DNA from 2 places in the Mesorhizobium sp. M0904 genome. Region 1 is predicted to be linked to the other one. Evidence: predicted binding sites of a transcription regulator. Region 1 holds the regulator's gene; the other holds the start of a gene.

Region 1 (4,423 bases):
GTCATCACCTTCCTGATCCTTGCCGCCGCCCGCTATATGCTGATGCGGATCGACGCCCGTACGGGAGCCTGACCGATGTCGACATCCTCATCGCTCCACAGCCGCCGCAAAGCCAGGAATTCGGTGATGATGGCGCTTTGCGTCGTCGCCGCCGGCATCGGACTTGCCTGGCTGGCGCTCATTCTCGGTGCGTTGGTCTATAAGGGCACAGCCGGGCTTTCGTTCGCGGTCTTCACCGAGATGACGCCACCACCGGGCGAAGCCGGCGGCCTGCTCAATGCCATCGCGGGCAGCCTGCTGATGACGATCATCGCCGTTGTCGTCGGCACGCCGATCGGCGTGCTGGCGGGAACCTACATGGCCGAGTATGGACGCTTTTCGCGCATCACCACCGTCGTCCGCTTCATCAACGACATCCTGTTGTCGGCGCCGTCGATCATCATCGGCTTGTTCGTCTATGAATTGATGGTGCGGCCAATGGGACATTTCTCGGCCATTGCCGGCGCCGTGGCGCTTGCCATCCTGGTCATTCCGGTGGTCGTGCGCACCACTGAAGACATGCTCAACCTGGTGCCGAACGCGTTGCGTGAAGCCGGTGCCGCGATCGGCGCGCCACGCTGGGTGGTGATCCGTTCGGTCGCCTACCGCGCCGCATTGTCCGGCATCGTCACCGGCATATTGCTGGCGATAGCACGCATTTCCGGCGAGACGGCGCCGCTGCTTTTCACCGCGCTCAACAACCAGTTCTGGAGCAGCAATATCAACGCGCCGATGGCCAGCCTGCCGGTGACCATCTTCCAGTTCGCTCTCAGCCCTTACGAGGAATGGCAGCAACTGGCGTGGACCGGCGCACTCATAATCACCCTGACGGTTCTGGGCTTGAGCATCCTCGCCCGCAGCCTTACCGGACGCAGAGAGGACAGATGACACAGATGTTGTCCCCAGACATGACGATGACCGAAACGGTCGCCAAGAAGACGAAGATCGAGGTCAAGAACCTCAACTTCTACTACGGCCAGAGCAAGGCGCTTAAGGACATCAGCCTGTCGCTGCCCGAGCGCAGCGTCACGGCCTTCATCGGCCCTTCGGGTTGCGGGAAATCGACGCTGCTGCGCGTCTTCAACCGCATCTACGAGCTCTACCCGAAACAGACCGCCGAGGGCCAGGTGCTGCTTGACGGCAAGAACATTCTCGACCGGTCGCAGGATCTCAACCTCCTCAGGACAAAGATCGGCATGGTATTCCAGAAGCCGACGCCGTTCCCGATGTCGATCTATGAGAACATCGCCTTCGGCGTCAGGCTCTACGAGAATCTCGGCAAGTCCGAGATGGACGGCCGCGTCGAGCAAGCGTTGAAGCGGGCCGCGCTGTGGAGCGAGGTCAAGGACAAGCTAAACGCCAGCGGCTTGAGCCTGTCCGGCGGCCAGCAGCAGCGGCTCTGCATTGCCCGCACCGTGGCAGTGAAGCCGGAAGTCATCCTGCTCGACGAACCGGCTTCGGCCCTCGACCCGCTGTCGACGGCCAAGATCGAGGAACTGATCGACGAGTTGCAAGCCGACTACACGATCGTCATCGTCACCCACAACATGCAGCAAGCGGCGCGCGTGTCGCGCCAGACCGCCTTCATGTATCTGGGTGAACTGGTCGAGTTCGACCGGACCGAGAAGATCTTCACGTCGCCCCGCGAGAAGCGCACGCAGGACTACATCACTGGCCGCTTCGGCTGAGCCGTTCCGATCATGCATATGAGGACAGGACCATGGGCGAACACACAGTCGCTTCTTTCGACGAGGATCTCGAGCAGATCAGCAAGCTGATCCGCGACATGGCCGACCTCGCCGGTTCGATGGTCGGCGGGGCGACCAAGGCCCTGTTGAATTCCGACAACGTGCTGGCGCAACGCGTCGTCTCCGACGACGCCATCATGGATGCGCGTCAACGCGAACTGGACGATCGCGCCATCACCCTGATCGCCAAGCGCCAGCCAATGGCTCACGATCTGCGCCATGTCGTCGGAGCGATCCGCATGGCGGGCGACCTCGAACGCATCGGCGACCTTGCCAAGAACATCGCCAAGCGTGTGAGCGCGGTCGGCCTCAGCGTCACGCCGCGCGACCTATCGCATTCCATCGATGCGATGGCGCAGCTGGTGCTCATCCAGGTGCAGGGCGTCATCGAGGAATATGCCGCAGGCGATGCGGCCGCGTTGGCCAAGCTGCGCGCCGCCGACGAGCGTATCGACGTCAAATACACGTCCGTGTTCCGCGAGCTGTTGACCTACATGATGGAAGATCCGCGCAACATCACCGCTTGCACGCATCTGCTGTTCTGCGCCAAGAATCTCGAGCGGATCGGCGACCATGTCACCAACATCGCCGAGAATGCGTATTATGTGCTGACCGGCGAGCAATTGCCCGTCAATCGTCCGAAGCAGGACGAAACGACAATGTCCGCGCCGGTGACATGATGGGGGTGCCCAGCCGATGATCGCACCACGCATAATGGTGGTGGAGGACGAGGAGCCGTTGGGCGTGCTGCTCCGCTACAATCTCGAATCCGAAGGCTACCAGGTCGAGGTGGTGACACGTGGCGACGAAGCCGAGATCCGTTTGCAGGAGAATGTGCCCGACCTTCTGGTGCTCGACTGGATGATACCAGCGGTTTCCGGCATCGAGCTCTGCCGCCGGTTGCGGGTGCGCCCTGAAACCGAGCGGCTGCCGATCATTATGCTGACCGCGCGCGGCGAGGAGAGCGACCGGGTGCGCGGTCTTTCGACCGGCGCCGACGACTATCTGGTCAAACCGTTTTCGACACCGGAATTCATGGCCAGGGTCAAGGCGCTGCTGCGCCGCGCCAAGCCGGAAGTGCTGTCCAGCGTGCTGAAGGTCGGCGACATCGTGCTCGATCGCGAATCGCACAGGGTTTATCGCAAGAAGAGCGAGATCCGGCTCGGGCCGACCGAATTCCGGTTGCTCGAGTTCATGATGCGGCATCCGGGCCGCGTCTTCTCGCGTAGCCAGTTGCTCGATAATGTCTGGGGCGAGACGATCTATATCGACGAACGCACCGTTGACGTGCATGTCGGGCGGCTGCGCAAAGCCGTCAACAACGGCCGCATGCCGGATGTCATCCGCACCATCCGCGGTGCCGGTTACGCGATCCGGGAAGATTGACCCGCCTGGTCAGGCGACGTTCTTTCTGACGCCGGGCCTCATTTGCGCGCCCGGCGCGAAAATCTCCTGGTCGACGAAGCTTAACGCCCGCATCGCGCAGCCTTCGCGGATCAGCGGCAATTCGTTCGGCTCGGTATCGAAGGAGATCGAGCCGGAGTGCTGGCCGCCGGCGGTCTGGGCGATGGCCTTGCGCAAGGCCGGCTCGATCAGATCGAAGGCGGCGGCACTGGCGCCGACCATCGCGACCGGTGCCGGATCGATCAGCGCGAACAGCGAGCCGAGACCGAAACCCAGCGCTTCGCCGGCCTTGCGGTAGGCCTCGCGTTCCGGCCCATCCTTCTCGCGCGCGCGGGCGGCCAGCGCGCGCATGTCGGCGTCGCTGACGTCGGCGACCGGTTCGCTGTCTTCGCTCATCTGCCTGGCGTTGCGCCAGATGGCATAGTTGCCGGCATAGGCTTCGATGCAGCCGCGCCGCCCGCAACGGCAGAGCGCTCCGCCCGGACGATGGATCATGTGGCCAAATTCGCCGCCCGAGGAATGCGTCCCGGTGAACAGTTCGCCCTTCAGCACAAGCCCCATACCGATGCCATGCGAAAGCAGGATGGCGATGAAGTCGTCGCGATAGCGATCCGGATTGCGCCAGCGCAAAGCCACCGCCATCATATTGCAGTCGTTCTCCACCGTGGCCGGGATGCCGAATTCGTCCTCCAGCATGTCGGCAAAGGCGATGTCGGTCTGCGGCGTGATCGGCGACCACAGCATGGCGCGTGCAGGGGAGTCGGTAATGCCCTGAATCGCCAGGGCGATGCGGGCGACACTGCGGACGTCAAGGTCTGGGTCCTCAAGCCGGCGCCGGACGATGGCCATGCATTCGCGGATCAGCTCGTCGCGCGGCATGGTCAGCGTGTCCGGCCGGCGCTGTTCCTCGGCGACCACCTGTCCCGCATAGTCGATAATGGCGGCCGACAGGAAATTCAGCGACAACACCACAGTCAGCACCGCCGCCGCTTCCGGGTTGAGGGCGAGGCCGACCTGTGGACGACCGCGTTTCAACGAAACGGGCTCACTTGCCTTGCTCTCGGCGAGGATGCCTTCCCGTATCAGGTCGGAGGAGATCGCCGATATGGTTGAATGACTGAGGCCGGTGGTGGCTGCGATCTCCGTACGCGATGGCTGGCCGGCCCGGCGCACCGCCGAGATCACCATCGCCCGGTTGCGCCGGCGCAAATCGTCATGGCGGATTCCGACCG
Region 2 (4,423 bases), on a different contig from region 1:
TCCGCGGCCGTGTGGTGGTGGACATGTGAGCCTCTTGGGGAAAAAGAGCGCGACCGCTAAAATTCGAACGATCAATCACAACCTTCGATAAGCTCTGTCTGGCAGGAGTTCCGTATGATTGCGGAACCCGGCATCAGAGCGGCGGAACCAGCCGAACGGGCCGACGGGACGGCCCCCGATACGCCAGCACGGCAGCTTGTCGCCGCGCCACCGCTGGCGCCGGAATTGCCCGACGCCAACCGCGAAGGCCTGTCCTTCCTGACGCTGGTCGCCATCGTCGTGCTGGCGGGCCTGTCGCATTTGACCGGAGCGCCGATCTTCATCACCATCGGCCTTTTGGCGACAGCCATGGCCGGGCTCGCCATGCATCTGCGCAACAGGCGCACCGAGCGCCGCGCAGTGGCCCTGCTCGATGCCACCACCGCCCGCAGCCGCGCCGAAATCGAGACGCTGGCCGACCGCATGTGGGAGATGCAGGAGAGCGAGGAGCGCTTTCGCGGTCTGATCGATGCACTCGGCGATCTCGTCGTCCACCGCGACCGCGACGGCCACATTGTCTACGCCAACAAGGTTTTCGCCGACCTTGTCGAAACCGACCAGCGCGAGCTTGCCGGCAAGGCCCTGGCCGAACTAGGCATCGATGTCGGCATCGTCCCCGACGCCGCGTTTTCCGACCATGAATGCCTGAGTTCCACCGACGTCGCCATTCGCACGCCGGACGGTCCACGCTGGTTCTCTTGGATCGAGCTGTCGGTGCGCGACAAGGACAGCGGCGCCGTTTCGCATCGCGCCATCGCCCGCGACATCACCGCCCGCAAGCGCGCCGAATCCTCGCTGATCACCGCCCGCGAGCGGGCCGAATATGCGAGCCAGGCCAAATCGCGTTTCCTCGCTACCGTCAGCCACGAGATCCGCACGCCGATGAACGGCATCATGGGCATGGCCCGGCTTCTCGCCGACACCAGCCTTTCGCCCGAGCAGCGGACCTATGTCGGCGCCATCTCGACCTCGGCCAGCGCGCTGCTGGCGCTAATCGAGGACCTGCTCGACTACTCCAAGATCGAGGCCGGCCGCTTCGATCCCGAACCGCAGCCGATGTCGGTGCGTGAGATCGCCGACAATGTCGTCGAGCTTTTGGCGGCGCGGGCTTTTGCCAAGGATATCGGCCTCGGCTGTCATGTCGAACCCGACGTGCCGCAGCTGATCACCGCCGACCCCGGCAGGGTCAGGCAGGTGCTGCTCAACCTCATCGGCAACGCCGTCAAGTTCACCGACAGCGGCGGCGTCCTGGCAAGCATCGCCCGCGTCCGCACCGAAATCACCGACCGCATCCGCTTCACCATCACCGACACCGGCCCCGGTCTGCGCGAGGAGGACATGGAGCGTATCTTCGAGGACTTTGAACAGGCTGACGGCACCTCGACCCGTGCGCATGGAGGTGCCGGCCTCGGTCTTGCCATTTCCAAGCGCCTGGTGACCGCCATGGGCGGCACCATCTCTGTGTCGAGCCGCCTTGGCCAGGGATCTGAATTCGTCTTCGAGATTCCCGCTATTTCCGCCGTCGAGGCGCCGCAGATCCGCGAGAACCCGCTGTCGGGCCGGCATGCGGTGATCGTGTCGAAGAACCCGGTCGAGGCCGAAGCCATCGCCCGCACCATTCGCGCCAATGGCGGCACGGTCGATCTGGCCACCGCCGCCGCCCAGGCCACCGCTTTCGCCGAGGGCTGTGACGTGCTGCTGATCGATGCTGCCATGGAGCAAAGCGACGGCAGGCTGCTCAGGCGCCTGCGCCAGAGCGGATTTGCCGAGTGCGAGGCAGTGACGCTGATCGCGCCGACCGACCGCGGCATGCTTGGCGAATTCCGTGCCAATGGTTACGCCACCTTCCTGGCGAGGCCGGTGCGCGGCGAGACACTGCTGCGCGTGCTTTTGACCAGCCACGCGCCGGTCATCGCCGAGCCGCAACTGCAAAGGCGCGGCGCGCAGGCGGGGCATGCCATTGGCGCCCGCCAGCAGGGCCTGTCGGTGCTGATCGCCGAGGACAACGACATCAATGCCATGCTGGCCCGCGCCACGCTGCTGAAGGCCGGGCATCGCGTGAAAGTGGTCGGCAACGGCAAGGCCGCGGTCGAGGCGGTCATCAGCACCGGCCACAAGCACCGCTACGACGTGGTGCTGATGGACTTGCACATGCCTGTCATGGACGGCCTGGACGCCATCGCCGCCATCCGCCGCCATGAGGAGGAGACCGCGGTGCCGCCGGTGCCGATCATGGTGCTGTCGGCCGACAGCCAGGAAAAGACCCGCCACGCCGTGCTCGCTCACGGTGCCAGCGGCTTCGTCACCAAGCCGCTCGACCCCGATGCCCTGGTTCATGCCGTCGAGGGGCAAGTGGCCGCCTGAGGCACAACATAGACGGTTGATAGATTACCCAGCCGACGAAGTATTGCCCGCAGAGCCGTATCACGGTACTGTCACAATCCTGTTGCACCTACACCGTATCCCCGTGCCAAGAGGGATGGCTCGAAGGAGAATCACTCGTGCATACAGTCATGCCGGAATGTGATGCTCGGCCGAACGCCAGCGGGCCTTTGCTCGTCGGCCGGAACGCCGATGCCGTCATAAAAGGCGCATCGCTCGGCCGCATCGGCAATCTCGAAGTGCGGCTCGCCCGCAACGAGGCCGAGATCGCTGCCGCGCAGGAAGTGCGCTACCGGGTGTTCTACGACGAGCTTGGTGCCAGGAAGGACCTGTTCCAGATGCAGGACCGCCGCGATGCCGATCGCTTCGATCCCCTCTGCGATCATCTGCTTGTGTTCGATACTTCGCTTTCCGGCCCCGAGCATCGCCGCATCGTCGGCACCTACCGCCTGCTGCGGCAGGAGATTGCCGCAGCGGCCGGCGGCTTCTATTCCGAAGGCGAATTCGAGCTGACCAAGCTGATCGCGCGGCATCCCGGCCAGCGGTTCCTCGAGCTCGGCCGCTCCTGCGTTCTGCCGGAATACCGCTCGAAGCGCACCATCGAGGCGCTGTGGCAAGGCATCTGGGCCTATATCAACCATTACGGCATCGGCGTGATGACCGGCTGCGCGTCGTTCCACGGCACCGTGCCGGCGGCACATGCCGAGGCGTTGACCTATCTTGCCCACCACTGCCGGACGAATTCATCCTGGGACGTGCGCGCCGTCGCCGGGCGCTATTGTTCCATGGACCTGATGCCGATCGAGGCCGTCAACACCAAGGCGGCGATCGCCGCGATGCCGCCGCTGGTCAAGGGCTATCTGCGCGTCGGCGCGCGCATCGGCGACGGCTGCGTCATCGACCGTGAATTCTCGACGGTCGACGTGTTCGTGGTGATGCCGGTCAAGGAGATCGGTGCCCGCTACGTCAATTATTATGGCGGAGAAGCGCAGCGGTTTGCTGCCTGAGTAGGGGAGAGAAGGCAACGGCCGGAGTAGGCAAGTGCTCTGCTCTATTTTACCCGACGTAGCGGTATTCCCTACTCCCGTACTGCCCTACTCCCCCAACTTACGCATCTTTCTCGGCCTGCTCATTCACCGGCCCCGGCTCCACCGGCGCTTCGCTCGCCACATGCTTGGGGCCGCCCTTGGCGACGCCGACCATGGCCGGCCGCAGCACACGCTCGCCGATCGAATAGCCGGGCTGCACGACCTGCACGACTGTGTTGGCCGGTACGTCGGGATTGGGCACCTCGAACATCGCCTGGTGGAAATTCGGATCGAATTTCTCGCCCTCGGGCTCAAGCTTCTTCACGCCGTGACGTTCCAGCGCCGACAGCATGGCGCGCTCGGTGATCTCGACGCCGTCGATCAGCGCCTTGAAACCGGCATCGTCCGAAGCCTTGGCCTCCTCCGGGATGGCATCCAGAGCACGGCGCAGATTGTCTGACACCGAAAGCATGTCGCGGGCAAAGTTGGCAACCGCATAGGCGCGCGCATCGTGCACGTCGCGGGCGGTGCGGCGGCGCAAATTCTCCATGTCGGCCGCGACGCGCAGCGCGCGATCCTTCAGCTCTTCGTTTTCCTTCAGAAGCCGCACAAGCGCTTCATAGTCGCTGTCGACGCCGCCTTCCCTTGGCTCCGCGGCAGCCTCGGTCTTCTCGGCTTCATCGGGCGCGCGTTCGTCTTTTGCCTGGTCGCTCATCGCCGTTTCCCGTCATTTTCGAATGGTGTGGATTTGCGCCCGATATCGAGGTTTGGCGGCCAAAAATCAAGGGGCAAGCGATACTGCAGCCGCTGGCCACGGCTTGAGGGCGAACAGCGGAGACTTTTCGATTTTAATTCAAACTTTACCGTATCCGACGGCTTTGCTTGCCAGGCTACTACAATGCGGGAACCATTCCTCCTGTGGAAGAGTTTCGAAGCCGACACAGGATTTTGGAAGATGTCCCGCACCAATGGCG

What was found. Region 1 encodes PhoB, which activates phosphate uptake and scavenging genes when phosphate is short. Its sites were predicted from a motif close to TGTCATNNANCTGTCAT; they were not measured.
Region 2: the regulator PhoB is predicted to act here: its motif matches at 2,473-2,489, upstream of olsB (l-ornithine N(alpha)-acyltransferase).

The regions. Positions count from the first base shown of each region.
Region 1 is NZ_JAMYOC010000012.1:145,851-150,273, reverse strand. It holds gene pstC (phosphate ABC transporter permease subunit PstC) at 1-72, shown strand, start outside; gene pstA (phosphate ABC transporter permease PstA) at 76-927, shown strand; gene pstB (phosphate ABC transporter ATP-binding protein PstB) at 924-1,727, shown strand; gene phoU (phosphate signaling complex protein PhoU) at 1,760-2,467, shown strand; gene phoB (phosphate regulon transcriptional regulator PhoB) at 2,484-3,173, shown strand; gene NKH80_RS14985 (ROK family protein) at 3,183-4,423, opposite strand, start outside.
Region 2 is NZ_JAMYOC010000019.1:22,158-26,580, forward strand. It holds gene acuI (acrylyl-CoA reductase (NADPH)) at 1-29, shown strand, start outside; gene NKH80_RS20235 (hybrid sensor histidine kinase/response regulator) at 115-2,403, shown strand; gene olsB (l-ornithine N(alpha)-acyltransferase) at 2,553-3,428, shown strand; gene grpE (nucleotide exchange factor GrpE) at 3,529-4,164, opposite strand; gene NKH80_RS20250 (hypothetical protein) at 4,405-4,423, shown strand, end outside.